DNA from 4 places in the Labrys sp. F242 genome. Region 2 is predicted to be linked to each of the others. Evidence: riboswitches for the same ligand, from Rfam matches in the RefSeq annotation. Region 2 holds a riboswitch; each other region holds the start of a gene.
What was found. A riboswitch is a leader RNA that binds a small molecule or an ion and turns the genes downstream of it on or off. The one in region 2 is predicted to bind cobalamin.
Positions count from the first base shown of each region.

Region 1 (6,960 bases), 980 kb from region 2:
CTCGACGACGAATGCGTTGCGGCGTGCCCTAACGGTACGCCGCTCCCTCCTCGATCCGATCCATTCACCACGAACCGGGACCTATCGGTCACCGGCCGGAGACGCGCATGTCCATTCCCATTTCGACGCTCGGCACGCCACGCATCGGCCCACGTCGCGAACTCAAGACGGCCCTCGAAGCCCACTGGGCCGGAAGGCAGAACGAGACCGCCTTGCTCGCAACGGCAGCCCAGTTGCGCGCGAGCAACTGGGCTCGACAGAGCCTGCTCGGCGTTACCCATATCCCGTCCAATGACTTTTCGCTCTACGATCAGGTTCTCGATATGAGCGCCGTGGTCGGTGCCATCCCCTCTCAATATGGCTGGGAGGGTGGCTCCGTCCCGCTTTCGACCTATTTCGCCATGGCGCGCGGCAGGCGGGGCCATGACGATCGTGGCCATGAGGGCTGCTGCCATGGCGGCGGCGGTGTCCCCGCTCTCGAGATGACCAAATGGTTCGACACCAACTATCACTACATGGTTCCCGAATTTCGCCGCGGCCAGGCCTTCGAACTCGCTTCGGCCAAGCCCATTGACGAATTCAGGGAGGCCGTAGCGCTCGGCTTCCACACGCACCCCGTGCTCATCGGCCCGGTGACCTATCTGCTGCTCGGCAAGAGCAAGGACGAGGGCCTGGATCCGCTCACCCTGCTGCCAGGCCTCTTGCCCGTCTATGCCGAGATCCTGCACAGGTTGGCCGCGGCCGGCGCGGACTGGGTGCAGTTCGACGAACCCTGTCTCGTGCTCGATCTCGACGAGAACGCGCGGGCCGCCCTGCGCCATGCCTATGGCGTCCTTTCCAGCACGGTCTCCGATCTGAAGATCATGATCGCGACCTATTTCGGCGGCCTCGGCTACAATCTCGACCTGGCACTCGACCTGCCCAGCGCCGGCCTGCATCTCGACCTGGTGCGGGCGCCAAGCCAGCTCGGGCAGGCGGTCGCACGAGCCAGCGCCGACAAGGTGCTATCGCTGGGCGTGATCGACGGGCGCAATGTCTGGCGGAGCGACCTGACTGCCCTTCTTGATCGGATCGAGCCGGCGGTTGCAGCCCTCGGCCCCCACCGCGTCGTCCTCGCTCCGAGCTGTTCCCTGTTCCACGTTCCCTACGATGTCGAGGCCGAGAGCGCGTTCGATCCTGAACTCCGGAGCTGGCTGGCCTTTGCGATACAGAAAATCGGGGAACTGAAGACCCTGTCGGCAGCCCTGGTCGACGGGCGGCGGGCCGTCGCTGATGAACTCGCCCAATCGGACGCAGCAGCTGCGGCCCGCCGTGTATCCGCTCGTATACATGATGCCGGCGTCGCCGCCCGCATGGACGGGCTCACGCCGGCCATGAGCGAGCGCCGGCATCCCTACACGCTGCGCCGCCGGGCCCAGGAATGGCTCGGCCTGCCGCAATTTCCCACCACGACCATCGGTTCCTTCCCCCAGACCGACGCCGTGCGCAAAGCACGCGCTGACCACGCAAAGGGCTGGATCGACGACGCCGACTATCAGCGTTTTCTGCGACAGGAAACCACCCAGGCGATCACTTGGCAGGAAGAGATCGGCCTCGACGTTCTCGTGCATGGCGAATTCGAGCGCAACGACATGGTGCAGTATTTCGGCGAGCAACTGGCCGGCTATGCCTTTACCCAGCATGGCTGGGTCCAGAGCTACGGCTCGCGCTGCGTGCGCCCGCCGATCATCTATGGCGATGTCTCGCGTCCCCGGGCCATGACGGTGGAATGGGCACGCTTCGCACAATCCCTGACCAAGCGTCCTGTCAAGGGCATGCTGACCGGACCGGTCACCATGCTGCAATGGTCCTTCGTGCGGGACGACCTCGAGCGCGAGCAGGTCTGCCGGCAGATCGCCCTCGCCTTGCGCGACGAGGTCGGCGATCTGGAACGGGCCGGCATCCGCATCATCCAGATCGACGAGCCGGCCATTCGCGAAGGCCTGCCGCTCAGACACGCCGAAAAGGAGGCCTATCTGACCTGGGCGGTCGCCTGTTTCCGCCTCGCCGCCTCAGGCGTCGACGATGCCACGCAGATCCACACCCATATGTGCTACTCGGAGTTCAACGACATCATCCATGCCGTTGGAGGCCTGGATGCAGACGTGATCTCGATCGAGACTGCTCGGTCCAAAATGGAACTTCTCGATGCGTTCCGGGCCTATCGCTACCCCAACGAGATCGGGCCGGGCGTCTATGACATCCACTCTCCCCGCTGCCCCACCGTGGCGGAGATGCGCGACCTCCTTGCCAAGGCACGCGAGCGGATCGCCGGCGATCAGCTCTGGGTCAACCCCGATTGCGGCCTGAAAACCCGCAGCTGGGACGAGGTCCGCCCGGCCCTCGTCAACATGGTTGCCGCCGCCCGCAAACTTCGTGAAGAGACCGCTCCAGCGAGAGTGGCGGCGTCCGCGTGAAAAACCTGCCGGGGGACAAATTTCGTCCTCCGGCACGCCTTGTCCCCGTTGAAAAAAAGGGCATCATACACCATGTATTGACATAGAGACACCCAGGCATACTAGATGCTGTATCCACAGGTCCTCGGATTCGCTGTCCGAGGCTAAGAGGGAATCCGGTGAGCCCGAGAGCAAAGCGCGTTTGGTGAAAACGCACTTTTCCTCGAACTTTTTGTTCGACGCGTCTTTGCGATTTGAAGCGACGCTTTCAAAACACAAGACGCTCTAGGGCAAAGCCGGGGCTGCCCCCGCAACTGTAAGCGGAGAGCGGGCTGTCGCTGTGCCACTGGCCGGAAGGCGGGTTCAACCCGCCCTTCGCCGGGAAGGCAGACAGTTCGCAACGACCCGCGAGCCAGGAGACCTGCCTGTGGCTGGTTATCGTTTCCTCGGGCGGGGTGCCCCGACGGATCGCTTTGCTCGTGGCGCATATGCCTGCGCCGACGCGGAACGCGTTCCTTCGGCCCAAGCCTCCAACATTTTGGGGTTTGCCGAATGTCTTTCGATCTCGAAACTGCCACGACCACAAAGACGCCTTTTCCGGCTGCCGGCGCCGACAGGGCGAAGCCGGCCTCGGAACCGGGCTATCAGGTCATTCGCCGCAACGGCGCCGTCACGCCTTTCGATGCCTCCAAGATTTCGGTGGCCCTGACCAAGGCCTTTCTCGCCGTCGAGGGCAATTCGGCCGCTGCTTCGCGCCGGGTGCATGACATTGTCGCCGAACTCACGGCCCAGATCGTTGCCGGCCTGACCCGCCGTGCCGATGCGGGCCGAACCTTCCATATCGAGGACATCCAGGACCAGGTGGAACTCGCCTTGATGCGCGGCGAACACCACAAGGTGGCGCGTGCCTATGTGCTCTATCGCGAACAGCACGCCCAAGAGCGCGCCCTGGAACGAGCAACCGAGACAGAGGCACGGACCGCCATCGCCCCTGCCCTGCGGATGAAGACGGCGGAGGGCTCCTTGCTACCGCTCGACCACGCGCGCCTCACCGCCCTGGTGCGCGAAGCCTGCGCAGGTCTTGCCGACACCGATGCAGAGACCGTGCTGAACGAGACGCAGCGCAATCTCTATGACGGCATCAGCCAGGACGAACTGGCGATCGCGCCGATCCTCGCCGCCCGCACCCTGATCGAGACCGAACCTGATTACGCCAAGGTCAGCGCCCGGCTGCTCAACGACAAGCTGCGCCGCGAGGCGCTCAGCTTCGTCGGAGGCCGTCCCGACCAGGCGACGCAGGCCGAGATGGCGACCCGCTACGCCGAGTATTTCCATGACTATATCCGCGTCGGCATCGCCAACGAACTGCTCGACCCGGAGCTCGGCCGCTTCGACCTCGCCCGCCTTGCCGCTGCCCTCAAGCCCGAACGCGATCTCAAGTTCGACTATCTCGGCCTGCAGACACTTTATGACCGCTATTTCCTGCATGTGCGCGGCACGCGTTTTGAGCTGCCGCAGGCCTTTTTCATGCGCGTGGCCATGGGCCTGGCCTTGCGCGAGATCGACCGGGAGGCGCGGGCGATCGAATTCTATGATCTTCTCTCCTCCTTCGACTTCATGGCCTCGACGCCGACTTTGTTCAATTCGGGAACGCTGCGCGCCCAGCTCTCCTCCTGCTTCCTGACCACTGTGTCCGACGACCTCGAAGGTATCTTCAAGGCGGTGAAGGACAATGCGCTGCTCGCCAAATATTCCGGTGGCCTCGGCAATGACTGGAGCAATGTGCGTGGGCTCGGCGCCCATATCAAAGGCACCAACGGCGAAAGCCAGGGCGTGGTGCCCTTCCTCAAGGTCGCCAACGATACCGCAATCGCCGTCAATCAGGGCGGCAAGCGCAAGGGCGCGGTCTGCGCCTATCTGGAGACCTGGCATGTCGACATCGAGGAATTCCTCGATCTTCGCAAGAACACCGGTGACGACCGCCGCCGCACCCATGACATGAACACCGCCAACTGGGTGCCGGATCTGTTCATGGAACGTGTGGAACAGGATGGCCCCTGGACCCTGTTCTCACCGGACGAAACGCCGGACCTGCACGACCTCTACGGTCCCGCCTTCAAGGTCGCCTATGAGGCGCATGAGGCACGCGCCGCGCGCGGCGAGCTCCGCGTCTTCAGGCAGATCCGGGCCATCGATCTCTGGCGCAAGATGCTGACCATGCTGTTCGAGACCGGGCATCCCTGGATCACCTTCAAGGACCCCTGCAACATCCGCTCGCCCCAGCGTCACGTCGGCGTGGTACATTCCTCGAACCTGTGCACCGAAATTACGCTGAACACCTCCCATGACGAGGTTGCCGTGTGCAATCTCGGCTCGGTCAACCTCGCTGCCCATGTCGACGCCGACGGCCTGATGTTCGACAAGCTCAAGGCGACGGTGACGACGGCGATGCGCATGCTCGACAACGTCATCGACATCAATTTCTACACCATTCCCGAGGCACGGCGTTCCAACCTCAAGCACCGGCCCGTCGGTCTCGGCATCATGGGCTTCCAGGATGCCCTGCAGGCCCTGCGCCTGCCCTATGCCTCCGAAGCCGCCGTGTGCTTTGCCGACGAGAGCATGGAAGCCGTGTCCTTCCATGCCATCTCGGCCTCAACAGACCTGGCGGCCGAGCGTGGTCGCTACCCCAGTTTCGATGGCTCGCTGTGGTCGCAGGGCGTCCTGCCGATCGACTCGGTCGGCCTGCTGGCCGAGACGCGCGACAACGCGGCCTTCGATACCGGCACGACCGTGCCCTGGGACGCCCTGCGCGAGCGGGTGAAGACCGTCGGCATGCGCAATTCCAACACCATGGCGATCGCGCCGACGGCGACGATCTCCAACATCTGCGGCGTGTCCCAGTCAATCGAGCCGGCCTATCAGAACCTCTTCGTGAAATCGAACATGTCGGGCGATTTCACAGTGGTGACCTCGGCCCTGGTCCACGATCTCAAGGCACGGGGCTTGTGGGACGAGGTCATGATCTCCGATCTCAAATATTTCGACGGCTCTCTCGGCCAGATCGATCGCATCCCCGAAGAGCTGAAAGCGCTTTACGCCACCGCTTTCGAGATCGACACCGCCTGGCTGATCGAAGCCGCGGCGCGTCGGCAGAAGTGGATCGACCAGGCCCAGTCGCTCAACCTCTATATCGCCAATCCCTCCGGCAAGAAGCTCGATACGCTCTACCGCCTGGCCTGGAAGCGTGGCCTGAAGACGACCTATTACCTGCGCTCGCAGTCGGCCACCCATGTCGAGAAATCGACGCTGAAGGGCACCGACGGCAAGCTCAACGCCGTCTCTGCCACGGTGCCGCACGCGGCCGCGCCGATCCTGATCGAGACTCAGCCGGAAACACTGCAGTCGGAAGCGTGGGGCAAGGCCTGCTCCATCCACGACCCCGACTGCGAAGCGTGCCAGTGAGCCGAGAACGAGGTGCGATTTTTCCCTTTCGCGCCTTGCTCTCCAACTCTTTGTTTTGACGCGTTTTCTTAAGCGAAAAGTCTATCAACTTTTCTGGAAAACGCTCTGAGGATAAGAAAACGATGACGATGCTCGACTGGTCCGAACCCACCTCGCCCGCAGCCCAGCTTCCCCTGCCACAGAGCACGGCGGATGCGACCGGCCTCGGCGCGATCGACCGCAAGGGCGGCCGTGTCACGGTCGACGAGAAACGGATGATCAATGCCCGCGCCGACGTAAACCAGCTCCTGCCGCTCAAATACAAATGGGCCTGGGAGAAATATCTCGCCGGCTGCAACAACCATTGGATGCCGACCGAGGTATCGATGCAGGCGGACATCGCGCTGTGGAAGTCCAAGGACGGCCTGACACAGGACGAGCGGCGCATGCTCAAGCGCAATCTCGGCTTCTTCGCCGCCTCCGAGAGCCTGGTCGCCAACAATATCGTCCTGGCGATCTACCGCCACCTCACCAATCCTGAGTGCCGGCAATATTTGTTGCGTCAGGGTTTCGAGGAGGCCGTACATACTCACACCTTCCAATATATCGTCGAGAGCCTCGGGCTCGACGAGGGCGAACTCTTCAACATGTATCGCGAGATCCCCTCGATCACCGACAAGGCGGCCTGGGCGCTCAAGCATACCCAGCATCTCGACGATCCCGATTTCAAGACCGGCACGCCGGACGCCGACCAGGCCTTCCTGCGCGATCTCGTCGCCTTCTACGTCATCTTCGAGGGCATGTGGTTCTATACCGGCTTTGCCCAGATCCTCTCGCTCGGCCGGCGCAACAAGATGGTGGGGATCGCCGAGCAGTATCAGTACATCCTGCGCGACGAGAGCATCCATCTGAACTTCGGCATCGACGTGATCAACCAGATCAAGATCGAGAACCCGCATCTGTGGACGCTGACCTTCCAAGCCGATCTCCAGCAGATGATCCGCGAAGCCGCTGAACTGGAGGCCGCCTATGGCCGGGACACCATGCCGCGCGGCTTCCTCGGCCTCAACGCGGTGTCCTG
Region 1 is NZ_JBVASG010000001.1:1,333,577-1,340,536, reverse strand. It holds gene metE (5-methyltetrahydropteroyltriglutamate--homocysteine S-methyltransferase) at 108-2,456, shown strand; cobalamin riboswitch at 2,558-2,878, shown strand; gene ACZYTC_RS06190 (ribonucleoside-diphosphate reductase subunit alpha) at 2,988-5,900, shown strand; gene ACZYTC_RS06185 (ribonucleotide-diphosphate reductase subunit beta) at 6,029-6,960, shown strand, end outside.
Region 1: another riboswitch for cobalamin. It lies ahead of ACZYTC_RS06190 (ribonucleoside-diphosphate reductase subunit alpha); the one in region 2 lies ahead of bluB (5,6-dimethylbenzimidazole synthase).

Region 2 (7,929 bases):
GTCCTTCAGGGCGGCGAGAAGCTCGTCCGCGCCGGTGTGATAGGTGGCGGTCGGGAACTGGTCGAAGCCCTTGATATGGGTCGAGGTCGAGACCCAGGATTCGCCGGCGAGCAGGATCTTCTTCTTGGACATGGTCACTCCTATAGCGTTTTGCGATTTGGTGGGATCACCAAGAATCGCAAAGACGCGTTCGAACAAAGAGTTAGAGCAAAAGTGCGTTTTCGATAAAAAGCGCTTTGCTCCAGGAAAAGGGGTCGTGGGCTCACACCGCGGCGGAGAACACGGATTTGGGATTGTCGACGAGCACGCGGTCGATCGCGGCCTGCTCCACGCCGTGGCGCAGGAGGCGGGGCACGAAATGCTTGAGGATGAAGCCGTAGCCGAAGCCGCCATAGCGGGTGAGCATGATCTTCAGGAAGACGTCCTGCGACAGCAGCAGGCGGTCGGTGAAGCCCATGTCGACCAGCGCGCGGATCGCGGTGGCGTTCTGCTCGTCGGAAGGGGACTGGGCGTCCTGGTCGGCAAAATAATAGTCCATGCCGATCATGTCGTATTCGAGGAAGGCGCCGCGTTCGGCCAGGGCCCGCTGATAGGATAGGTCGGCATGGCTCGGATTCATGTGGCAGAGCACGGTATGCCTGGGATCGGCGCCCTCTGCCTCGACAATGTCGAGCACGCGATGACCGAGACGCTCCCAGCCCGGCAGATGGATGGAGAGCGGCAGGCCGGTTATCCCGGCTGCGCGCGCCGAGGCGCGCAGCGACTTTTCCTCCTCCGCCGTGAAATCCTTGCTGACGCCGACCTCACCGATGATCCCCGCCATGATCTGCGGCTGCTCTTGCCCGCCGCCGACATCGTTGACGATGAACTGCGTCACCGCCTCGACATCCATTGCCTTCAGCCAGTCCGGATGGGTCGGCTCCAGATAGAAGCCGGTACCCATGATAATCTTCATGCCGGAAGCGCGGGAGATGCGTGCCAGCTTCTCGGGTGCCCGGCCGATGCCGATATTGGTGGCCTCGATCACCGTATGGCCGCCGAGCGCCTGGAAGCGCTTGAGCTCGGACAAAGCGAGGTCACTGTCGTCGAGCGAGACATTGTCGCGATTCATATAGGGGTTCATCCGCAACTCGCCGATGATCTCGATATTCACCGCCTGCTCGGCGATCGCTTTCTCGTCCGGATGGCAGGGGCATTTCCAGGTGCGGGCGCCATCGAGCAGGATGTGCTCGTGCATCAGGGTGATGCCGAGGTCGTCCACCGGCACCGGGCCGAGCACGGTCATGGCGGTGCCGGATCGGATGCCGATCGGCTTGCGTTCGGCGGGACGGGGCTGGAACAGGTGATCCATGCTCAATGGCTCCTCATCGCGCCCTTGAACAGGCGGAAATTGAGCCAGATGGCGATCAGGATGATCGAGCCGGTGACGATCGGAGTCAGGAAGGGTGACATATGCGCCAGCACCAGGCCGTTGGCGATGACCGCCACCGTCAGGGCGCCCAGCACCGTGCCGACAACGGTGCCGCGCCCGCCGAACAGGCTGGTGCCGCCCAGGACCACCGCGGCGATGACGTCGAGCTCGAAACCCTGGCCGGCATTGGAGGAGCCGGAGCCAAGGCGCGCCGCCAGGATGACGCCGGCCGCGGCGGCCGCCATGCTGGAGAGGATATAGACACACAGCACCACGAAGCGGGTGTTGATGCCGGCGCGCCGGACAGCCTCGGCATTGGCGCCGACGCCGGTGACATAGCGGCCGAAGGGCGTCCGGTTGAAGACGAGGAAGGCGATCACCAGCACCACGAGGGCGATCAGGGCGGGCACGGGCACGCCGAGGAACCAGGCGCGCCCGATCGCAGTGAAGGGGCTCTGGGCCTCGACCGGGATCGAATAGCCGGCGGTGATCAGGAGAGCGAGGCCTCGGATCACCGACAGGCCCGCCAGGGTGACGATGAAGGCGGGAATGCGTTCATAGGCGATGAAGAAGCCCTGTATGGCGCCGATCACGCCGCCCATTGCCAGCATCAGCACGATGACGAGGGGCCAGGGAATCCCGGCCTGCAGCGAGGCCGCCGACAGAGTCGCCGCGAGCGCCAGCACCGAGCCGACCGAAAGATCGATGCCGCCCGTCGTGATCACGAAGGTCATTGCGGCCGCCACGATCAGCAGCGGTGCCGACTGGCGCACGATGTTGAGCAGGTTGGGGGTGGTGAGGAAGGCGTCGGTCCAGATCGAGAAGACCAGGCAGACGAAGATGAAGAACAGGGCGATCGAAATGATGCTGCCATTCGCCATCGCCTTGTCGCGCCAGCGCGCCTTGTGGACGCGGGGGCGATGGGCGGGGGTGGTGGATGAGGCCGTCATGCGCGGGCTCCGTTGTCCTGGGGAGAGCCGTTCTTTTGGGCGGCGCCGGCGGAGCGGGCGTTGAATTTGCGGCCGACGATGAGGTTGACCACCTCTTCGATATTGGTGTCCTCGATCCGGCGCTCGGCGACGTTGCGACCCTCATACATCACCTGGATGCGGTCGCAGACGAGGAAGAGGTCCTGCAGGCGGTGGGTGATCAGGATGACGCTGACGCCGCGGGCGCTGACGGTGCGGATCAGTTCGAGCACCGCCTCGACTTCGGCGACGGCCAGGGCGGCCGTAGGCTCGTCCATGATCAGCACGGAGGGATTGAAGGAAGCGGCGCGGCCGATGGCGATCGACTGGCGCTGGCCACCGGAGAGGTTCTCGACCTTCAGCCTGGTATCGGCGATGACGATGCCGAGCTTGTCGAGCATGTCGCGGGCCTGGTCGTGCATGCGGCGCTGGTCGAGGAAGGGAACGCCGAGGATGCGGTGCCTGGGCTCGCGGCCGAGGAAGAGATTGCCGGCGACATCGACGCTGTCGCACAGCGACAGGTCCTGATAGACCATCTCCACCCGCGCCGCGCGGGCATCGGCAGGGGAGGCGAAGGACTGCACCTTGCCGTCGATCTCGATCGCGCCGGTGTCGGGGATCACGGCGCCCGAAAGCACCTTGCTCAGGGTCGATTTACCGGCGCCATTGTCGCCGACCAGTCCCAGCACCTCGCCGGGCCTGAGCATCAGCGATACGTCGTCCAGGGTCTGGATCGTGTTGTATCGCTTGGAGATACCGGTCATCTTGACGCGGTAGGGTTCGCCACTGTCCATCATGGTTCCGCCTGGCAATGAGATGCCCCGCCCGCGGCTCGAAGAGCAGCGGGCCTGGGCCCAACTATGCGTGGGGGCCTGTCAGCCCGTTACTTGAACATGCCCCGGAACTTGTCGACGTTCTCCTTGGTCACGATCGTCACGGGAACGTTGATGATCGGCTCGACCTTCTCGCCCTTCTTGAGCTTGGCCAGGGCTTCCACCGCGGCCTTGCCCTCGCCGGCCGGATCCTGCTGGATCACGCCGGTGACCCAGCCCTGGTCGATGCCTTCGATGGCCTGCTTGGTCAGGTCCCAGCCGAAGACCTTGACGCCTTCGGTGCGCCCCTGGCTGGTCACGGCGGACACGGTGCCGAGAAGGGCCGGTTCGCCGGTGGCATAGAGCGTGGTCATGTCGGGATTGGCCGTCATCAGGTTCTCGGCCGCGCTCAGCGCCACGTCCTGCACGTTCTGGCCGTCGACGGTGTCGAGGAAGGTGACCTTGAGGCCGCTGGCCGTCACCGCCTTCTTGAAGCCATCCAGCCGCTGGTTCTGGATGTAGGAATTGAGAGCGCCGACCACGCCGATCTTGGCGGTGCCATCCAGCTTGGACTTGACGTAGTCGGCGTAGAACTTGCCGATGTCCTCGCCGGCCTTGAGATTATCCACGCCGACGAAGGAGACATTGTCGCCGTCGGGGATCTGGGCATCGATGGCGATGACGGGGATGCCGGCCTTCTTGGCGGAGGTGATGGCGGGCTTCACGCCGTTGACGTCGATGGCGATCAGGATGATGCCGTCGACCTTCTGGGTGATGTAGTTCTCGATCGCATCGTTCTGGGCGCTCGGAACATTGTTGGCGTTGAAGATGACGAGCTTGGCGCCGGCCGCCTTGGCGGCGGCCTCAGCGCCTTCGTTGATTTGGTTGAAGAACAGGGCCTGCTGGTTGATGGTGACCAGGGCGAAGGTGTCGGCCAAAGCGGACACCGATCCTAGGGACAGCGCCAGGGCTGCCGCTGCCGAGCAGCCGGCGAGATATTTTGAAAGCCGCATTTCAGTTCCCTTCATGGATGGCCCGTGCCGGGCTCATTCTCAGTTCTGACATCAGCATCATTCAAGAGACTTGAATTCATGTCAAGTTACTTGAATGGCGGTCTCGGGGATTCTTGAAACGCCGACGGCGTGAGGCGTTAGAAGGTGGCAGGCGTGTTGACCCAGAAGATGCTCGCGCGCTCCGTTCCGGTGTTGCGGTACCAATGAGGCAATTCCGACTTGAACACGAAGGTATCGCCGGCAGAGAGCTTGAAGGTACGCTCACCGACCATCAGCTCCACGGTTCCGGTCAGCACATAGCCGACTTCCTCGCCCTGGTGCTGGATCGGCCCGGCGCTCTCGCCGCCGGCCTCGATGTGGTGGATGTTGCATTGGAGGAGATGACCGGGCGAATAGGGGATCACCCGTTCCAGCGAGATGCCCTCGCCCCGGCGGAGCGGGTCCAGCGAGATCAGGGGGCGCGAGCCGGCGCGAAAGACGATACCCTCTTCGCTATCCGATTCCTCGAACATCCAGCCGATATTGGTGCCGAGGACCTCCACGAGGCGATGCAGCATGGGCAGGGAAGGGGAGGCCTTGCCGTTCTCGATCTTGGACAGCAGGCTTTCCGAACAGTCCGCGGCCGTCGCCAGGGCCTTCAGCGTCAGCCCCCTTGTCTGCCGGGCCAGGCGAAGGCGGGTGCCGAGCCGCACGGGATTGGCCTGTTCCAGGGGATCGGGGTGATCGCCGGCGCGTCGTTTGAGGTCGATCTTGTTCATTGCGCGATTGCCAGGATGCTTCATTGCCCGAAAGCCTAGCCGACGATTCTAGGCCACAAGCCTGCACCCTGTCCACTTCGCCGCCGGCCGCTCGGCATCAGCGTCCCAAACGGCTGGGCAGTCGGCACCTCCCATGCTACATCCGCAAGACCTTCGGTGCCCGCTTGCGGGAGAATCGGGAACGCGGTTTGAAGCCGCGACGTGCCCAACGCTGTAAGGGGGACTATCCGGGCAGGTTTCAGGCCACTCGCTCTGCGGGGAAGGCGTCCGGATGGGTGGATCCCGAGTCAGAAGACCGGCCGGAGGCGATAGATCGGCGCGCGTGGACGGCGCGGCGATTGCCATCGCAAGGGGAATGACGATGGACCCATCCACGGGAGCGCTTGCGCCCTCCGGGCCGTTTTCACCGGCCGAACGCGACGCCGTCTATCGCGCCATCTTCACCAGGCGGGACGTCCGCAGCCAATTCAGTCCGCAGCCCGTTCCGGACGATGTCCTCGCGCGCATCCTCGTGGCCGGGCATCATGCGCCGTCGGTCGGCTTCATGCAGCCCTGGAGTTTCCTGGTGCTGCGGTGCCCTGAGGCCCGGGGCAAGGTGCAGGCCCTCTTCGAGGAGGCCAATGCGGAAGCGTTGGCGATGTTTCCGCCGCAGAAGCAGGCGCAATACCGCTCGCTGAAGCTTGCCGGCATCCTCGATTCCCCGGTCAATCTGTGCATCACCTGCGATCCAGACCGCGCCGGCCCCGTGGTGCTCGGCCGCACCCATGACATGGCCATGGACCGCTACTCCACTGTCTGCGCGGTGCAGAACATCTGGCTGGCGGCACGGGCCGAGGGCGTTGGGGTCGGTTGGGTCAGCATCGTCGATCCCGTGCGCCTGCGTGCGGCACTGGGCATTCCCGAGCGCGTAATTCCGGTCGCCTATCTGTGCCTTGGTTATGTGCACGAAGCCTATGCCCGGCCGGAGCTGGAAGTGAAGGGCTGGCGCCAGCGCCTGCCGCCGGAGGCCGTGCTGAGCTTCGACGCCTGGGACGGCCAGCGGCCCGACCATCCCTTGCTCGCCGCCATGCGGACGGCTATGGGGAATGCTGGTTGATAGAGCAAAGCGCAAAGACGCTTTGGGGTGGCCGGCGCAGATGCGCGCCGTCTCGATCGGGTGGCACGGCCGATGGATTTCCTGCGTAAGAATGCGATCTGGATTATCGCACTGCTGATTACCAGCCTGGTCTTGCTGGAGGGGCCGAGGGCGATCCTGATCGGGGCATTCGTGGCCGCCCTCGTCGGTCTGTTCTGGCTGTTGCGCGGCAAGGCCCGCAAGCCGGCGGCGGGCCGCCGCCTCGAGACCGTGCCGAAAGTTGTCCCCCTTCCGCTCGACCGGGGTTCCGACACGGTTCGGCCGCAGGCGCTCGAGCGCGCTTCTCTCAAGACCATCGATGATCCGAGGCTCGCGGCCGTCGTCCTGATGATCCAGCTTGTCCGCACCAATGGCTTGCTGACCCGGGCCGAGCGGGACACGATCCTCGCTCTTATGGCCGATCCACTCGGGATCGGCGATCGCGAGCATGTCTATGAGCAGGCCTTGCAATTGACGGATCGCGGCCGGGTGTTCACGCCGGTCGCCGAGGAATTGGCGCCCCTTCTGCGGGCGCGCCTGTCCCTGCCGGAGCGCCAACAGCTTATCGATATGCTGGGCGAGGTCGCCAATGCCTATGGCGAGGCCAGCGATTTGCAGCGCGAGGCGATCGTTCGCCTGAAGAGACGCCTGCTTGCGCCGGATGCCGCGGCCGGGCGCCCGCTCAATTGAAATAGAAGGCGTAGCTCGCGACGTCGCCGCCGAAGATACTGGTCGCCTGGCCCCAGGCCTCTGCATCCATCACCTTGCCATTGTCGAGGAAAGGCAAGGCGCCTGGGCCGGTGATCCACAGCACCAGGTCGAAATTGCCGGGCTGCTCGAAGACCCTGGCGAGATTGACGCCCTTGGTGAAACGCCAATGCGGCATCAGCAGCTTGCCGTCCAGCACCTGCTCGACCTGGCCGAGCAGCGCAAGCCATGAGTCGATACGCTCCTGCGTTACGTCGAGGGAGGGCAGGACGCCGCTCTTCTGCCGCGGGCCGGGCAGCCATTCGTGATCGTCGTCGGTCTCCTTGCCGATCAGCGCCCAGGTCTCACGGTTGAGCCGGATTACCGTCTTGATATGGTCGCGCACCTCCAGCCACATCGCCTTGTCGGCCACCGGCCAGTCGATCGTATGCACCAGGCTGATCAGATCGGCGATAGCGTCGGTGTCACGCTTGCTCGTGCCGAACAGGGTCATGCCCAATCCGTCGCCACCATCGCCGCCATTGGCCTTGGCAAGGCCGCTGACGGCATGTGGAAACAGGCTGCCGAAGCCCGCGTCCCAGCTGCGCGACATGTCGTGCGACAACAGGGTCTTGGTCAGGGCCATCAGGAAATTGCAGTAGCCACGCAGCCATTTGGCGTCGGCAGTGTCGAAGGCGACGATGAAGGGCTTGGGCTTGCCGGCATCGTCGATGTCGGAAATGGCTGCTCCGATATGGTCGCGCTCGTCGATGATGCCGTCGCCGTTCCAGTCGAAGCGGGTGACGGAAAGATCGACCGTCAGCTTGGCGGGGCTGTCGCCGACCTCAGCCAGGGTCTGGTCGGCCTTTTCGAGATCGGCCAGGAACGTGGCGAGGATGCCGCGAAAGTCCTTATAGGTGATGGGCTGCGGATCGGGATTGGTGCTGAAGACGGTGCCCGAGAGGCCGAGCACCCGCATCGCCGGCATTTCGGTGGCGAAGCCATATTTGTAGAGGGCCTGCGACAAATGTTCGAGCGCCCGCGCCGTGCGCACCATGCCGAGGCCGAGCCTGGCGTCGGCATTGCTGCTGGCCTTGGTGGCGAGGGCCAGCATCTGTTCGTCCGCTTCGCTGATACGCCCCTGGCCGAGATAGCTCTGGAACAGG
Region 2 is NZ_JBVASG010000001.1:350,254-358,182, forward strand. It holds gene ACZYTC_RS01690 (glutamine amidotransferase) at 1-132, opposite strand, end outside; gene ACZYTC_RS01695 (phosphotriesterase family protein) at 263-1,351, opposite strand; gene ACZYTC_RS01700 (ABC transporter permease) at 1,354-2,361, opposite strand; gene ACZYTC_RS01705 (ATP-binding cassette domain-containing protein) at 2,358-3,176, opposite strand; gene ACZYTC_RS01710 (ABC transporter substrate-binding protein) at 3,263-4,204, opposite strand; gene ACZYTC_RS01715 (cupin domain-containing protein) at 4,342-4,962, opposite strand; cobalamin riboswitch at 5,100-5,280, shown strand; gene bluB (5,6-dimethylbenzimidazole synthase) at 5,324-6,058, shown strand; gene ACZYTC_RS01725 (TerB family tellurite resistance protein) at 6,086-6,766, shown strand; gene ACZYTC_RS01730 (hypothetical protein) at 6,759-7,929, opposite strand, start outside.

Region 3 (7,929 bases), on a different contig from region 2:
CTGGTTGATCTGCTGGGTGCCGTGATAGAGACCGGACGTGTCGCCGAGGCCCACCGTATTGGTGGTGGCGAACAGGCGGAAGGCCGGATGAGGGCGAATCACGCGCTTCTGGTCGAGCAAAGTGAGCTTGCCGGAGATTTCCAGCACGCGCTGGATCACGAACATCACGTCGGGGCGGCCGGCATCATATTCGTCGAACACTAGGGCGATGTTGTTCTGCAGGGCCCAGGGCAACATGCCGTCGCGGAATTCGGTGACCTGCTTGCCGTCTTTGAGAACGATGGCGTCCTTGCCGACGAGGTCGATACGCGAGACGTGGCTGTCGAGGTTGATGCGAACGCAAGGCCAATTGAGCCGGGCGGCGACCTGCTCGATATGGGTCGACTTGCCGGTGCCGTGATAGCCCGTCACCATCACGCGGCGATTATGGGCAAAGCCCGCCAGAATCGCCAGGGTCGTCGGCTTGTCGAAAAGATAATCGGTATCGAGGTCCGGAACGTGGTCGGAGGACTGGGAATAGGCCGGTACTTCGAGATCCGTGTCGAAACCAAACAGCTTTTTGGCCGAAACCATGATGTCCGGCAGATTGGCCGGTGTCGTTGCGTCAGTCATTATGCCTTCCTTGGCTGGCGCCAGGACGGCGCAGCCGACAATCAGTTCCAGCGGGCCGGCGGTACTGGCCCCACCGAATTTCCCAGTCTCGCCAGGCGGGCATGGAAAATTCCGCGTCGTCTCCATAGCGTTTTGTGATTTGGTGGAATCACCAAGAATCGCAAAGACGCGTCGAACCAAAGAGCTAGAGCAAAAAGGCGTTTCCGTCTAAACGCGCTTTGCTCGAGGTCGGGCGGGGATCCCCGGGATTGGAACGCGCTCCAAACCTGGAAGCCTCGCCGGTGGTGCGGGCGCTCAGCAGAGCCCAGCGCTACGCAGCGTATTATAGGCCTGGATGATCCCGCGCAATTTATCTTCGCTGGATCGGTCCCCGCCATTGGCATCGGGATGGAGGCGTTTGACCAATGTTTTGTAGCGTGCCTTGATCTCGGGGCCGCTGGCCGTTTCCGGCAGATCGAGCGCCTCGAGGGCCTTGCGTTCCAGCAATTTCAGGCGTCGCCTTTCCGGTTCCGGCGCACTCTGCGTGCGTCCGAAGCCGTGCTCGCCCTCGAAGAAGCCGAAGCCGTCATGGATCTCCGGGCCAGGTTGCGGCCCTTCGCCGCGCTTCTTGGCCCAGGGATTGACGCCCATCGTCCAGGTCGGGCGATGGCCTGTGGCGGCATCGCGCTGATAGGCGCTCACCGAGTCGTCCGGCAGGCCTGCGAAATAATTGTAGGTCTTGTTGTATTCGCGAACGTGCCCCAGGCAGAAATGCCAGAACTGGCCTTCGCGGTTGCGCCCCTTGGGCGCGCGAAATTCACCGGCGTTTCGGCAGCCGGCATGTTCGCATAGCTGTACGCTCGCCGGCTGGACCTCTTCGGCCCTTGGGCGCACCCGGATGCGATCAAACAAGGGCGAGTCCAGATCCATAATGACACACTATGCGAGGGTGAACACAAATGGGCAAGCATGAGCTTGGACGCAAGAGCGTTTTGTAATTTGAGTGAAGCATGTCAAATCGCAAGGACGCTCCAGTCGATCCAAAGGACTGGCTTGGAACCAAACAGTGAGAGCAAACAAGCGTTCATACCTGAACGCGCTTTGCTCTGGGGTTAATTGAGGCGGAATGCCGCTGCAGATTTTGAAATATGGGGTCTGCCGACCCGAAAAAGAAAGAGGCCGCCGAATGGCGGCCCAAGTCTTAGGGAGGAAACGCCCAAGGAGGGCAGTGGGGGAGCGCAAACGCGCATCCACCACGTCCGTAGAGTGATCCTGATGCGTTCATTTCGCAAGTGCGAAATGAACGAAATTTTGAAAACCGGCCCAAAACCGGGCCGGTGTTGTAAAAATGCGACGTTTGACGTGGTCGGTTGGCCTTTTTCAGCGGCTGGCGGAGGTTTGCAGCAGCTTCTGTGCTGCAACGCCGAAAGCGATCCCGAGCGTTGCCCATAGCACGGCATGGATGCCGAGCGAGGCAACGCGGAACTTCCATAGCACCGTGGCCGAGAAATCCGCCGGGATGTCGTTGACGGCCGGCAGAATCTGCATGGCGACCACCATCACCACCAGATAGGCGGCAGCCCCCACCAAGTTGGCGTTCCAGCGGCCGAGGCTGGCGGCGAGCCGGTTCGCCGTGCCCAGGGCGGCCGCCATCGTCAGCAGGGAGAGCAGGATCATGCCGAAATAAAAGGCGGTCCGCAGGCCGATCGTGTCGGGATTGCCAACGGCCGGCGGCGTCGCCGGATATTTGATCTGCGGTACCAGCATGATGGCGGCAAAACCGACGAGCGCGATCACCCCTGCTGTCGCGCGCGGGCTGAGCGTGCCGATCCGTCCCTGCGCGAAGGCGAAGACCAAAGCGAAGATGCCGCCGAGGGCTGCGCCATAGACGACCATGCCGGTCATGAGGCCGTAGCTGGACTGCACCGGCCGGCTGACCGGGTCTTCCTCATGTTCATGTGCTGCGGCCGGCTGGGAGGTTGCCGGCGTTGCGGATGGCGCCGGTGCGGCGGCGACCGCGTGGCTTTCCTCATAGGCGATAGCGGCATCGACCTGTGGTTCACCGAAGACCCAGGCGAAGCCAGACGCCAACAGTCCGGCCAGGATGCCGATCAGCATCCCCCGGATCAAAAGCGATCTAACCATGTCGTTTGCCTATGCGCCCTAGTGGCAGGGGAAGCCGAGCAGATGGCGAGCGTCGTGCACGAATTCGTGGATGTAGACGCCGGGAATCAGCGAGGTCGCGCCTTGCTCGGCGCCGACGAAATAAATGGCGAGTACGGCCAGGAGCACGGTGAAGAGCGCCCAGGGCAAGATCTCGCGGACCGGGATGGCGATCGGCTGCTGGGCGACGGGTGCCAGAGTTGCGGTGGTCATGAAAAGCTCCTTGGGATTACGCGTCCCGCTACGAGTCATGCTGCCTTGGAAGAGGTCTGACTTCCGGACGGCGCCCAAGCGCCGCCGTTCACAGTGGCGCGACCGTGCCGGATTCACACCGGCTTCCCACCCTTGGCAAAGCCCTTCCATAAGAGCCCAAGTCACGAACATGTCAATATTCCGGAAGCGACTTAGAGCATAAGTTGCGCGACTTTTTGGACGATACCATGCGTTGAAACAAAAACTTAGGGAGCATGATCCGATTGGTTCGGTCGAATCATGCACTCTAAGTCTTGGGAACTGCCGTCATGACACCACGCCTGATCCTGCTATGCCATGGGGCTACGCCTGCGGTGCGCGCAGCGGGTTTTCCCCTCGATGAGGCGCTCGATGCAAGAGGGCTGGCTGCGGCGCGGAAGCTGGAAGGGCATTTCGGCAGGCCGGCCCGCATCCTGAGCAGCCCGGCGCTCAGGGCTCGCCAGACCGCGCAGGCCCTCGGCCATGATCCTGAGGTCGATGAAGCCCTGCGCGAATGCGATCATGGCCGCTGGGCAGGGCTTGCCCTGGACGCGGTAGCGGCCGCCGAACCCGAGGCGCTCCGGGCATGGCTGACCGATCCGGATGCCTGCCCGCATGGCGGAGAGAGTGTTGCAACCCTGATTGCGCGGGTCGGCGCCTGGCTCGATGGCAGGCGGTTCGAGGGGTATACGCTCGCCGTTACCCACGCTTCGGTGCTGCGCGCCGCGGTCGTTCACGCCCTCGGGGCCGAGGCTCGTTCCTTCTGGCGTATCGATGCCGCCCCATTGGCGACAGCCGATCTCAGGCCATCCGGCCGGGGCTGGTCGCTGCGGTTGAAGGCATAGAGGCGTTGAGCAGGGCCCTCCAACGGAGTTCCTCTCTTTTTTCGTCATTGGCATGTCGCCGGGCCTTTTGTAGACACGCGTCTGACGGATTGGTCGTCCAAACAGGATTGATGTCATGCGCGTTGCAATGATCGGTACGGGTTATGTCGGCCTGGTGACGGGGGCCTGCCTCGCCGATTTCGGCCATGTCGTCACCTGCGTCGACAAGGATCCAGCCAAGATCGAGGGCCTGCTGGCCGGCCGCATGCCGATCTACGAGCCGGGCCTCGAGGATCTGGTGGCCCGCAATGTGCGTGAGAAGCGCCTGTCCTTCACCACCGAGCTTGCGCCCGCCGTCCGCGATGCCGCCGTGGTGTTCCTGGCCGTCGGCACACCCTCGCGCCGCGGCGACGGGCATGCGGATCTATCCTATGTCTATGGCGCGGTGCGGGAGATCGCGGCGGCGGTCGAAGGCTTCACCGTGGTGGTTACCAAGTCGACCGTACCGGTCGGCACCGGCGACGAAGTCGAGAGGCTGATCCGCGAAGTCCGTCAGGACGCCGATGTAAGCGTGGTGTCAAACCCTGAATTCCTGCGCGAGGGCGCGGCGATCGAGGATTTCAAGCGTCCGGACCGCATCGTGGTCGGCACGGAGGAAGAGCGGGCCAAGGAGGCGATGGCCGAGGTCTATCGCCCGCTCCATCTCAATCAGGGGCCGTTGCTGTTTACGGACCGACGCACCTCCGAACTGATCAAATATGCCGCCAACGCCTTCCTGGCGACCAAGGTCACCTTCATCAACGAAATCGCCGATCTGTGCGAGAAGGCCGGCGCCAATGTGCAGGAAGTGGCGCGCGGCATCGGCCTCGACAACCGCATCGGCTCCAAATTCCTGCATGCGGGTCCGGGGTTCGGTGGCTCGTGCTTTCCCAAGGATACGCTGGCGCTGCTGCGCACCGGCCAGGAACATGGCGTGCCCTTGCGCATCGTCGAAGCGGTGGTTGGCGTCAACGATGCCCGCAAGGCGGCGATGGCACGCCGCGTCATCGCGGCCCTCGACGGCAACATCGCCGGCAAGACGGTGGCCCTGCTCGGCCTCGCCTTCAAGCCGAACACCGACGACATGCGCGACAGCCCCTCGGTCCCGATCGTGCTCGCCCTGCAGGACAAGGGCGCCCGGGTGCGCGCCTACGATCCCCAGGCGATGGAGGAGGCGCACAAGACCCTCAGCGATGTCGATTATCGCTCCAGCGCTTATGATTGCCTCGACGGGGCCGATGTTGCCGTGATCGTCACCGAATGGGACGAGTTTCGGGCGCTTGACCTCGAACGGGTCAAAAGCCTGCTCACGCGGCCGGTGATCGTCGACCTGCGCAACATCTACCGGCTCGACGACATGAAGCGGCACGGCTTTCGCTATGAGAGCATCGGGCGCGAGGGGACGACACCCTGACCTTTTTGCGGGCGAGCTTGGCTCAGGCCCGGTGCGGCTCCCAGGACAGGGTTAAACCCCGCCCGTTTCGGGAAGGGATTGATGCGCCTGGCTTGTAAATGGCCGGAATGTGGGTCCGCCGGCGTCAGGTACCGGCGCGAGAAGCGGCGGGCCTGTTGCGGATTTGCATCAAGTCCCAACTCACGGTTGCAGGGCGGCGATCTTGATTGGATCAAAGCGGTGAGAATTATCATACTATAAGGCCCACACGGCGATTCTGCCCCGATTCCGGCCGGCCGAGCGCTGAACAGGATCTCCGAACCTGCCCTGATGGGTGCAGGCTGGGAAATCCTGCAGGATTTTCAGACGCCAGCTCCAGTGCCCGCGACAAGGCCATTAGCCATGTGGGCGGTTTGGCTGAGGCGCTTGCTTGCGAGGATGTTCATGTCGAGGTTGCGTCGCAAAATAGGTCGGCTGGCCGCCGGCGTACTGGCTTTGGCGGCCCTCGAGGGGGTGGGCACCGCGCTCGCCCAGCAAATGCCGGCCATGCCGGTGACGGTGGCCAATCCGGTCAGTCGCAAGATCACAGAATCGGTCGAGTTCACCGGTCGTTTCCAGGCCTGGCCGCAGGTGAACATCACCTCGCGTGTCACCGGCTATCTCGACAAGTCGAGCTTCGTGGAAGGGTCCCTCGTCAAGGAGGGCGACGTGTTGTTCTCGATCGATCCGCGCCCGTTCCAGGCCGCGGTCGACCAGGCGGCCGCCCAGGTGAAGATCACGCAGACCAGGATCGACCTGACCAAGGCCAATCTGGCGCGCGCCGAGGCGTTGAGGAAGACCGGCAACGTTACCGATGCCACCTACCAGGCCAACCTCCAGGCCTATCAGGAAGCGGCGGCCTCGATCGATTCGGCCAACGCGGCACTGGCAACGGCCAAGCTCGACCTCAACTATGCCACCATCGCCGCACCGATCTCGGGCAGGATCGCCCGTCAGCTGGTATCGCGCGGCAATCTGGTGGTAGCCAACTCGACCTCGCCCCTGGTGTCGATCGTCGCTGTCGACCCGATCTATTTCTACTTCGACTTCGACGAGGCGAGCTACCTTGCCTATCAGCGGGCCTCCAAGCACAAGATGGATGCTGGTGGCACCGAGCCCGCGCTGACGGCCGAGATCGGTCTGTCGGACGAGAAGACCTTCTCCCACAAGGGTACGCTCGACTATCTCGCACCGCAGGTCGACGCCCAGACCGGCACCGTCACGGCGCGTGCCAAGATCGCCAATGCCGACGGCTTCCTCACCTCCGGCCTGTTCGGGCGCGTTCGCATCACCATCGGCGAGCCCTATGAGGCGCTGGTCGTGCCCGATGTGGCGGTGGGCCAGTCGGCACAAGGGCGCTATGTCATCGTTGTCGGCACCGACAAGATCGCCAATATCCGCCCGGTAGAACTGGGCCCGAAATTCGGCAGCTTCCGCGTGATCAAGTCGGGCCTCAAGCCCGAGGACCAGGTGCTGATCAATGGCCAGATGCGAGCCCGCCCGGGCGGCGAGGTCGTGCCGCAACCCACCAAGCTGGACGTGCCTGAGACGCTCGTTCCCGACGCGAACTGATCGGGAGCGCAGCTCATGAAATTCGGCCATTTCTTCGTCGACCGCCCGATCTTTGCCGCCGTCGTTTCGATCGTCACGGTGGTGATCGGGCTCGTCTCCTATGTCGGACTGCCGATCGCGCAGTTCCCGCAGATCGCCCCACCGACCGTGGTGATCAACGCCACCTATCCCGGCGCCAATGCCCAGACCATCGCCGAAACGGTGGCCGCACCCCTGGAGCAGTCGATCAACGGCGTGGAGGGGATGATCTACCAGACATCCCAGGCCACCAACGACGGCTCGCTGCAGATCACAGTCACCTTCGCTACCGGCACCGATCTCGACATCGCCCAGGTGCAGGTGCAGAACCGTGTCTCCTCTGCCGAGCCGCGCCTCCCGGCCGAGGTGCGGGCGCTGGGCATCACGGTCAACAAGTCCTCCTCAGACTTCCTGCTGATCGTCACGCTCTATTCGCCGGATAATTCGCTCAGCGACTATGGCATCTCCGATTATGCCATCCTCAACGTCAACGACATCCTCGCCCGCGTCGACGGCGTCGGCTCGACCTTCGCCTTCGGCCTGCGCGAGCCGTCGCTGCGCGTCTGGCTCGATCCGAACCGCCTGGCCAGTTTCGACCTGACCGCCGGCGATGTCGTGCAGGCCCTGCGCGAGCAGAACGTCCAGGTCTCGGGGGGCACGCTCGGCGCCCAGCCTTCGCCCAACAACACCACCAGCGAGATCACGGTCACCACCCTGGGCCGCTTCCAGGACGCCGAGCAATTCCGGAACGTGATCATCAAATCGACGCCGGACGGCCGCCTGCTGAAGCTGAGGGATGTCGCCCGCGTCGAGGTTGGCGCCAAGCAATACAGTTCCAACCTCTATCTCGACGGCCAGTCCACCGTCGGCATCGCCGTGCTGCAGCGGCCTGGCTCCAACGCGCTGGCCACCGCCGATCGCGTCAAGGCTAAGATGGACGATCTCGCCAAGGCGTTTCCGCCGGGACTGAAATATTCCATCGTCTACAACCCCACCGAATTCGTCTCGGCCTCCATCGAGGCCGTCTACGAGACTTTCTTTGAGGCGATTGTGCTGGTG
Region 3 is NZ_JBVASG010000002.1:375,729-383,657, reverse strand. It holds gene cobS (cobaltochelatase subunit CobS) at 1-612, opposite strand, end outside; gene ACZYTC_RS17270 (J domain-containing protein) at 907-1,503, opposite strand; gene ACZYTC_RS17265 (CbtA family protein) at 1,972-2,736, opposite strand; gene ACZYTC_RS17260 (CbtB domain-containing protein) at 2,755-2,967, opposite strand; cobalamin riboswitch at 2,998-3,143, opposite strand; gene ACZYTC_RS17255 (histidine phosphatase family protein) at 3,276-3,830, shown strand; gene ACZYTC_RS17250 (UDP-glucose dehydrogenase family protein) at 3,946-5,262, shown strand; gene ACZYTC_RS17245 (efflux RND transporter periplasmic adaptor subunit) at 5,686-6,852, shown strand; gene ACZYTC_RS17240 (efflux RND transporter permease subunit) at 6,868-7,929, shown strand, end outside.
Region 3: another riboswitch for cobalamin. It lies ahead of ACZYTC_RS17260 (CbtB domain-containing protein); the one in region 2 lies ahead of bluB (5,6-dimethylbenzimidazole synthase).

Region 4 (7,929 bases), 500 kb from region 2:
CGCCTTGACCGCGGCATCGGTGCCGTCCCAGCTCTCGACCGGCGAAAGGCAGGTATCGCAATTGCCGCAACGGCCGGGATGGGTCTCGCCGAAATGAGCGAGGATGGCCTTGCGCCGGCATTCGGCGGTTTCGCAGATGCCGAGCAGGGCGTTGAGCTTGCCGAGTTCGACCCGCTTCACCGTCTCCGGCGCATTGCCCTCCTGGATCATGCGGCGGCGCTGTACCACATCGGCCATGCCGTAGCTCATCCAGGCATCCGAGGGTAGGCCATCGCGCCCTGCGCGGCCCGTCTCCTGGTAATAGGCTTCCACCGAGGCCGGGATATCGAGATGGGCGACATAGCGTACATCAGGCTTGTCGATGCCCATGCCGAAGGCAACCGTAGCGACCAGGCAGAGATCTTCCTCCTCCAGGAAGGCGTCCTGGTTGGCGCTGCGAACAGCCACTTCCAGGCCGGCATGATAGGGCAGGGCGCGGATACCCTGCTCGTTCAGCCATTGCGCCGTTTCCTCGACCTTGGCGCGCGATAGGCAGTAGACGATACCGCTATTGCCCTTGTGCGCAGCCAGGAAGGCCAGCAATTGCCGGCGGGCGTTGTCACGCTCGACGATGGCGTAGCTGATGTTGGGCCGGTCGAAGCTGGTGGCGAAGACCTCGGCCTCGTTGAGACCGAGCCGCTCGATGATGTCGGCGCGAGTGACCGGGTCGGCCGTGGCAGTGAGGGCGATGCGGGGTACGCCGGGGAAGGAAGCGGCGAGGCCGCCGAGTTCGCGATATTCGGGCCGGAAGTCGTGGCCCCATTGGCTGACGCAATGGGCCTCGTCGATGGCGAAGAGCGCGATGTCGGCATCGGCGATCAGCGACTGGAAACCCTGTGTCGCCACACGCTCGGGGGCGACGTAGAGCAGGTCGAGCTTGCCGTCCATCAGGGAGCGGCGGACCTTGTAGGCTTCCTCGCGCGACAGCGAGGAATTGAGCGCCGCCGCGCGCACGCCAGCCTGCTTGAGCGCCTCGACCTGGTCGCGCATCAGGGCGATCAGCGGCGAGACCACGATGCCGACGCCGCGCCGGCACAAAGCCGGGATCTGGTAGCACAGCGACTTGCCGGCTCCGGTCGGGAACAGCACCACCGCATCGCCGCCCTCGGTGACATGCCGCACCACCGCCTCCTGCTGGCCGCGAAAGGCGCTGTAGCCGAATATGGCGTTGAGGACGGAGAGAGGATCTTGAGGAGAAGAGCGGGTCATGCCTGCAGGATGCACCTTTGGAGCCTGATTCCATTCCAGGGACATCATGGACACTTACCCGACAGGGGCCATGATTCGAAAATCTCCCGCGTCGATTTCCCACGCTGACAGGCAATTGCGGTGGAACGGTCGCGGTCGCGAATGCCGGCAATGTGCCCCTCGGCCAGAATGCGGGTTACACCCGCAACACCGTTGACGGTCTACCGAGATGTTGACGGTCTACCGAGATAAAGATAGTTATGTTATAACGTTTCATATAAATGAAGCCCATTCTGGCGCCCGTGGTATCGACATGCTCCGAGGCGCCTGCAACGGATCAAGGAATTCCGACATCATGCAGCCCGCGCCGCAGACACCCGTCACCGTCCTCACTGGCTATCTCGGAGCAGGCAAGACCACGCTTCTCAACCGCATCCTGACCGAGAGCCACGGCAGGAAATATGCTGTCATCGTCAACGAGTTCGGCGAAGTCGGCATCGACAATGATCTCGTCGTCGATACCGACGAGGAGATCTTCGAGATGAACAATGGTTGCATTTGCTGCACGGTGCGCGGCGATCTTATCCGCATCATCGAGGGTCTGATGCGCCGGCGCGACCGCTTCGATGCCATCCTGATCGAGACGACCGGGCTGGCTGATCCCGCGCCGGTCGCCCAGACTTTCTTCGTCGACGACGATGTGCGCGCCAAGACCAGGCTCGATTCGATCGTCACCGTGGTCGACGCCAAGCATCTGCTTGGCGAAATCGAGACAGCGCATGAGGCCCAGGAGCAGCTTGCCTTTGCCGATACCATCCTCCTCAACAAGACCGATCTGGTCACGGCCGGGGAACTCGAACGGGTGGTGAAGCGGATCCGCCGCATCAATCCCACCGCTACCCTCCACGAGACACGCCGCTGCGATATCGCGCTCGACAAGGTGCTGGATCGCGGTGCCTTCGACCTCGACCGCATCCTGGAAGCCGAACCCGATTTTCTTGCAGGATTCCATGACCATGAGCATGACGACCATGTCGGCAGCTTCGCCCTCGTTGCCCGCGAGCCGCTCGACCCCGGCAAGTTCATGCCCTGGCTGAACACGATCGTGCAGCAATTCGGCACCGACATGCTTCGGCTGAAAGGCATCATCGCCTTCGAAGGCGATCCCCAGCGCTTCGTGGTGCAGGGTGTGCATATGCTGATCGAGGGCGATCATCAGCGCCCCTGGAAGCCGGAAGAGGAGCGCAGGAGCCGTCTGGTGTTCATCGGGCGTAATCTGCCGAAAGACGTGATCGAACAGGGGTTCCTGGCCTGTCGGGCCTAAAGCGTTTTGCTCCAGGTGAGGGAAGGCGCGTGCTGGGGCGGTAAAACAGGGCTCGCCATCGGACGCCACCCGCTTTGCATATTCACTTGACCGCGATCGGGACACCCCGGTAACTGTGGCACTGACGGTTTCCGTCGGGTGCGAGCCCGATGGGAGTAATAGGGAACACGGTCCGGCTTTCTCGAAGCCCATGCCGTGGCTGCCCCCGCAACTGTAGGCGGATTGCCGAGCATCCTCGTGGCGCCAAAAGCGCCATGCCACTGTGGGTGACCCCATGGGAAGGCAGAGGCAAGGCCGATATCCGCGAGCCAGGAAACCTGCCGTCATCTCGATCAATCCCATGTCACGGGCGGGGATGCCCGGAACAGGAGACAATGTGACGTTTCTTCCCGCCATCTCGGGCCGTCGCCCACCTGTTCCCTCCGCTTCGCGCCATCAGACCCTCTGCCATAGCCTGGCCTGAGGGCGTTTCCCGTTTTCGGCCCTGCGCCGAACAGCGCCATCTTCCTATCGCGAACCGAGAGAACGTCATGACTTTTCCCAAGGCAAAGGCCTGCTGGTCGAGCTTCGCCGTCATGCTTGCGGCCGGCTTCAGCCTGACGCTGAGCATCGATCCAGCCGCCGCCCAGGCGACCAAATATCCGCTCAAGATCACCAATTGCGGACGCACCGTCACCTTCGACCATGCTCCGCAGCGCACTGTCTCCGTCGGTCAGAGCGGTACGGAGGTTCTCTACCTTCTCGGTCTTGCCGACAAGGTGGTGGGGACGGCCGTCTGGTTCGGCCCGGTTCTGCCGGGCTACGAAGAGGCCAACGCCAAGATTCCGCGCCTGGCCGACAATGATCCGAGCTTCGAAAGCGTGATCGCCAAGAAACCCGACCTCGTGACCGCCCAGTTCCAGTGGCATGTCGGCCCCAGTGGCATCGTCGGCAAGCCCGAGCAGTTCGAGGAACTGGGTATCCCGACCTATGTTTCGCCCGCCGATTGCGTCGGCAAGGACAATTCCAGCGGTGGCGACGGCACCCGCGGCACCCTTTTCACCATGGATCTGGTCTATCAGGAGATCAGGGAACTCGCCGAGATCTTCGACGTGCAGGGGCGCGGCTCGAAGGTCATCGCGGACCTGAAGGCACGCGAGGAAGCCGCCCGCCGCAAGATCGCCGCCGGCGATGGCAAGGTCTCGGCCGCCTTCTGGTTTTCGAGCGCCAAGGTCGATGTCGATCCCTATATGGCCGGCAAGAACAGCGTCCCAGGCTACATCATGTCCGTCCTGGCTGTCCGGAACATCGTGGAAAGCGAGGAGGAATGGCCGAGCGTCGGTTGGGAGACCGTCGCCAAGGCCGATCCCACCATCATCGTCGCCGGCAGGATGGACCGTCGCCGCTATCCCGCCGACGACATCGCCGTGAAGCTCAATTTCCTCAAGACCGATCCGGTGGCGAGCCTGATGCCGGCCGTCAAGCAGGGCCATGTCGTGGAAATGGACGTCCAGGCCATGCAGCCGAGCGTGCGTGTCGTCGACGGCATCGAGATGCTCGCCGATGCCATCCAGCGTTTCGGCCTGAAGCGTTGAGATGAACCGCGCTGTCACGCGATTGCTGGCAATCGGCATGCTGGCGCTGGCCGTGCTGGTGTTGGCGCTCTGGCTGGGCGCCGCCATCGGCGAGACGGCCATCCCGATGGAGGTGGTGGCCAAGACGGCGGCCAACCGCCTGTGGGGCGCCGGCTACATTCTCGATCGCATCGATGAAGGCATCGTGTGGAACTACAGGCTGAGCCGCGCCGTCGTCGCGGCCTGCTGCGGCGCGGCCCTGGCGCTGTCGGGTGTCGTGCTGCAGTCGCTGCTGCGCAATGTCCTGGCCGATCCCTATGTGCTCGGCATCTCGGCCGGGGCATCGACGGGGGCAGTCGGGGTCGCCATTCTCGGCCTCGGCGCAGGATTTTTGAGCCTGCCGGCCGGCGCCTTTCTCGGTGCGCTGGTGGCCTTCGGTTTCGTCGCCTTGCTGGCGATGCGATCGGGGCGCGGAACCGGCGCGGTGATCCTCGCAGGCGTGGCGGGGTCTCAGCTTTTCAATGCCCTGACCTCCTTCATCGTCACCAAGGCGGCCAATGCCGAACAGGCGCGGGGCATCATGTTCTGGCTGCTGGGCAATCTTTCGGGCGTGCGCTGGCCGGATGTCTGGCTGGCCCTGCCGATCACGGCCGTGGGGCTGCTGGTCTGCCTCTGGCACGCTCGCGCGCTTGATGCCTTCACCTTCGGTACGGAATCGGCGGCATCCCTCGGCATTTCCGTCCGGCGCGCTTATGTCGTGCTCGTCGGCGTCGCGGCGATGATGACGGCGGTGATGGTCAGCATCGTCGGATCGATCGGCTTCGTCGGTCTGGTGATTCCGCACGCCGCGCGGATGGTGGTGGGCGTGCGCCATGGGCGATTGCTGCCGGCCAGCGCCCTGATCGGCGCCGTCTTCATGATCGTCGCGGACATTCTGTCCCGGATCATCATCCCCGGCCAGGTCCTGCCGATCGGGGTGATCACGGCCCTTGTCGGCGCGCCGGCCTTCGCTCTCATCCTCAGCCAGAGAAAGGCGACGGCATGAGCCTGTCGGCACGCAATCTGTCCTGGTCGGCGGGCGGGGTCTCGATCCTGCAGGGTGTATCGCTGGAGGTTCGTCCGGGCGAGTTGCTCGGCATCATCGGCCCGAACGGCTCGGGCAAGACCAGCCTGATGTCCCTGCTGGCCGGTATCCGCCGCCCGCAGGGCGGCGAGGTGTTGCTGTCGGGCCAGCCACTCCACGCCTTGGCTCGCCGCGAAATCGCGCGCCGGATCGCTCTGGTCGAGCAACAGGCCGAGACGGCCGATCGCATTACCGCCCGCCAGGCCGTGGAGCTCGGGCGGACGCCGCATCTGGGTGCCTTCATGCCTTGGTCTGGCAAGGACGATGCCATCGTCGACCTCGCACTGGAGGAGGTTGCCATGACCAGCCTTGCCGCTCGCCTGTGGCATACGCTCTCGGGCGGCGAGCGCCAGCGCCTCCACATCGCCCGCGCCTTGGCGCAACAGCCCGAAATCCTGCTTCTCGACGAGCCCACCAATCATCTCGATATCGGCCACCAGATCGGCCTGCTGCATCTGGTTCATCGCCAGAACCTCACTGTCGTGGCGGCCCTGCATGATCTCAATCATGCGGCGATGTTCTGCGATCGGATCGCGCTGATGCGGGCGGGGCGGATCGAGGCGATCGGTCCTCCGTCCGAGGTGCTGACGGCTTCGCGCATCCAGTCGGTCTTCGGTGTCGCCGCTGAGGTTGTCCACGACGGTACCGGTGGCTGTTTCATCCGCTATCGGCATCCGGATCTTCCAGTGCCGCGGCCGGGCTGGGTCGCGGCTGCGTCATGACGCGGGCTCAACCGACAGATGAGGAGGGCCGACGGATGACGGGCGCCAGTTCAGCGAATTTCGATCTCAAGGAAGAGATCCGTGATTATTGGTCGAGGCGTTCGGAAACCTTCGACCGCGCCTTCGGGCATCATATTCCCGAAGGGCCGGAATTCGAGGCCTGGGCCGCGGCGATCCGCGATCATCTCGGTACCGAACCGCGCCGGATCCTCGATCTGGCTTGTGGGACGGGCGAGATCACCAAGCTGCTGCTGGCGCTCGGCCACGAGGTCACGGCCCTGGATTTCTCCGAGGCCATGTTGGCGGTGGCCCGTCGCAAGCATGCCGGCCGGCAGCGCCTGCGCTTCCGGCTCGGCGACGCCGAGAACACCATGGAACCGGAAGGCGCCTATGACGCGGTCGTCTGCCGGCATCTGGTCTGGACACTGACCGAGCCGCAGAAGGCCTTTGCCGATTGGTATCGCGTGCTGAAGCCGGGCGGCAGATTGCTATTCTTCGACGGGGATTGGGCCAGGCCCACCAGGGTCGGCCGGATGGCGTCCAAGCTCATCGCCCTGATCGACCGCCTCGGCGGTGCCGATCCCTATTATGACAGCGCGATGAGCGAGCGCCATGCCCGCATCATGGAGAGGCTACCTTTCGGTAGGGGGCTACGGAGCGCCGATCTCCTTCCGTTCCTGGAGCTGGCCGGTTTCAGGAATATCGTGATCTCTTCGCATCGGCCGATTGCCGCTGCCCAAAGGCGCCAGGCCGATCTGCGCAACCGGCTGCGTACCCATCTCTACCAGCGCTTCATCATCTGCTGCCGCAAGTGAGGCCTCCGCGACCGGTCGCCTTGCATGGCTGTCCGGCAGGAACCATATGATCGAGATCAGTCTCGAAGGACCTCAGGCGGAGAGTGCCATAGGCGCTAACTTTGCGAGTGGAGGCGCCTGAAACGAGGTGTGCCGATCTCCAGATCGGCATCTTCCTGCCGGCAAGCACGGCGCTTCCAAGATGGTCGATCTGGAGATCGACCCACCAGATAAGCACCGAGAGAGCCCGTCTTTTCTTCCCTCTGCAATGGGGCGAGAAAACAAGCACGATAACTGATGACGCCGCCGGGGCTGGGGTTTATGGTCCGTGCCGGGACGCTATCAAGGTCTGTGAACAAGGACGTTACATATGGCTTCGAAACTCGAACAATTGCGCGCCATGACGGTCGTAGTTGCCGATACCGGCGATATCGACTCGATCAAGGCGCTCAAGCCGGTCGATTGCACCACCAATCCGAGCCTGCTGCTCAAGGCCGCCGAGATGCCGGCCTATGACCATTTGATCGCGGAAGCCGTGAGCTGGGGCGGCAAGCAGGGCGGCAGCAAGGAAGGCACCGTCGCAGCAATCGCCGATCGCCTGGCCGTCTCCTTCGGCGCGGAACTCACCAAGCTCGTTCCCGGCCGTGTCTCGACGGAGGTCGACGCCGACCTCTCCTTCGATACGCAGGCGACCATCGCCAAGGCGCATGCCATCATCGCCGACTACAAATCCCGCGGCATCGAGCGCGATCGCATCCTGATCAAGATCGCCTCGACCTGGGAGGGGATCCGTGCGGCCGAGGTGCTGCAGAAAGAAGGGATCGACTGCAACCTGACCCTGTTGTTCTCTCAGGCCCAGGCCGTGGCTTGCGGCGATGTCGGCGTGTTCCTGATCTCGCCCTTCGTCGGCCGTATCCTCGACTGGCATGTCAAGAATGACGGCCGTACCTTCACGCCGGAGGAAGATCCGGGCGTGATCTCGGTCAGGGGCATCTATGCCGACTACAAGGCACGTGGCGTCAAGACGGTGGTGATGGGCGCTTCCTTCCGTTCCACCGGCGAGATCGAGGCGCTGGCCGGTTGCGATCGTCTCACCATCGCCCCGAACCTGCTGCAGGCACTCGAGGCGGACGAGGGCACGCTGGAGCGCAAGCTCTCCCCCGACAATCATGCTTCGGCCCCCACG
Region 4 is NZ_JBVASG010000001.1:853,299-861,227, forward strand. It holds gene recQ (DNA helicase RecQ) at 1-1,293, opposite strand, end outside; gene ACZYTC_RS03995 (CobW family GTP-binding protein) at 1,583-2,551, shown strand; cobalamin riboswitch at 2,660-2,890, shown strand; gene ACZYTC_RS04000 (ABC transporter substrate-binding protein) at 3,082-4,125, shown strand; gene ACZYTC_RS04005 (FecCD family ABC transporter permease) at 4,127-5,149, shown strand; gene ACZYTC_RS04010 (ABC transporter ATP-binding protein) at 5,146-5,949, shown strand; gene ACZYTC_RS04015 (class I SAM-dependent methyltransferase) at 5,985-6,764, shown strand; gene tal (transaldolase) at 7,114-7,929, shown strand, end outside.
Region 4: another riboswitch for cobalamin. It lies ahead of ACZYTC_RS04000 (ABC transporter substrate-binding protein); the one in region 2 lies ahead of bluB (5,6-dimethylbenzimidazole synthase).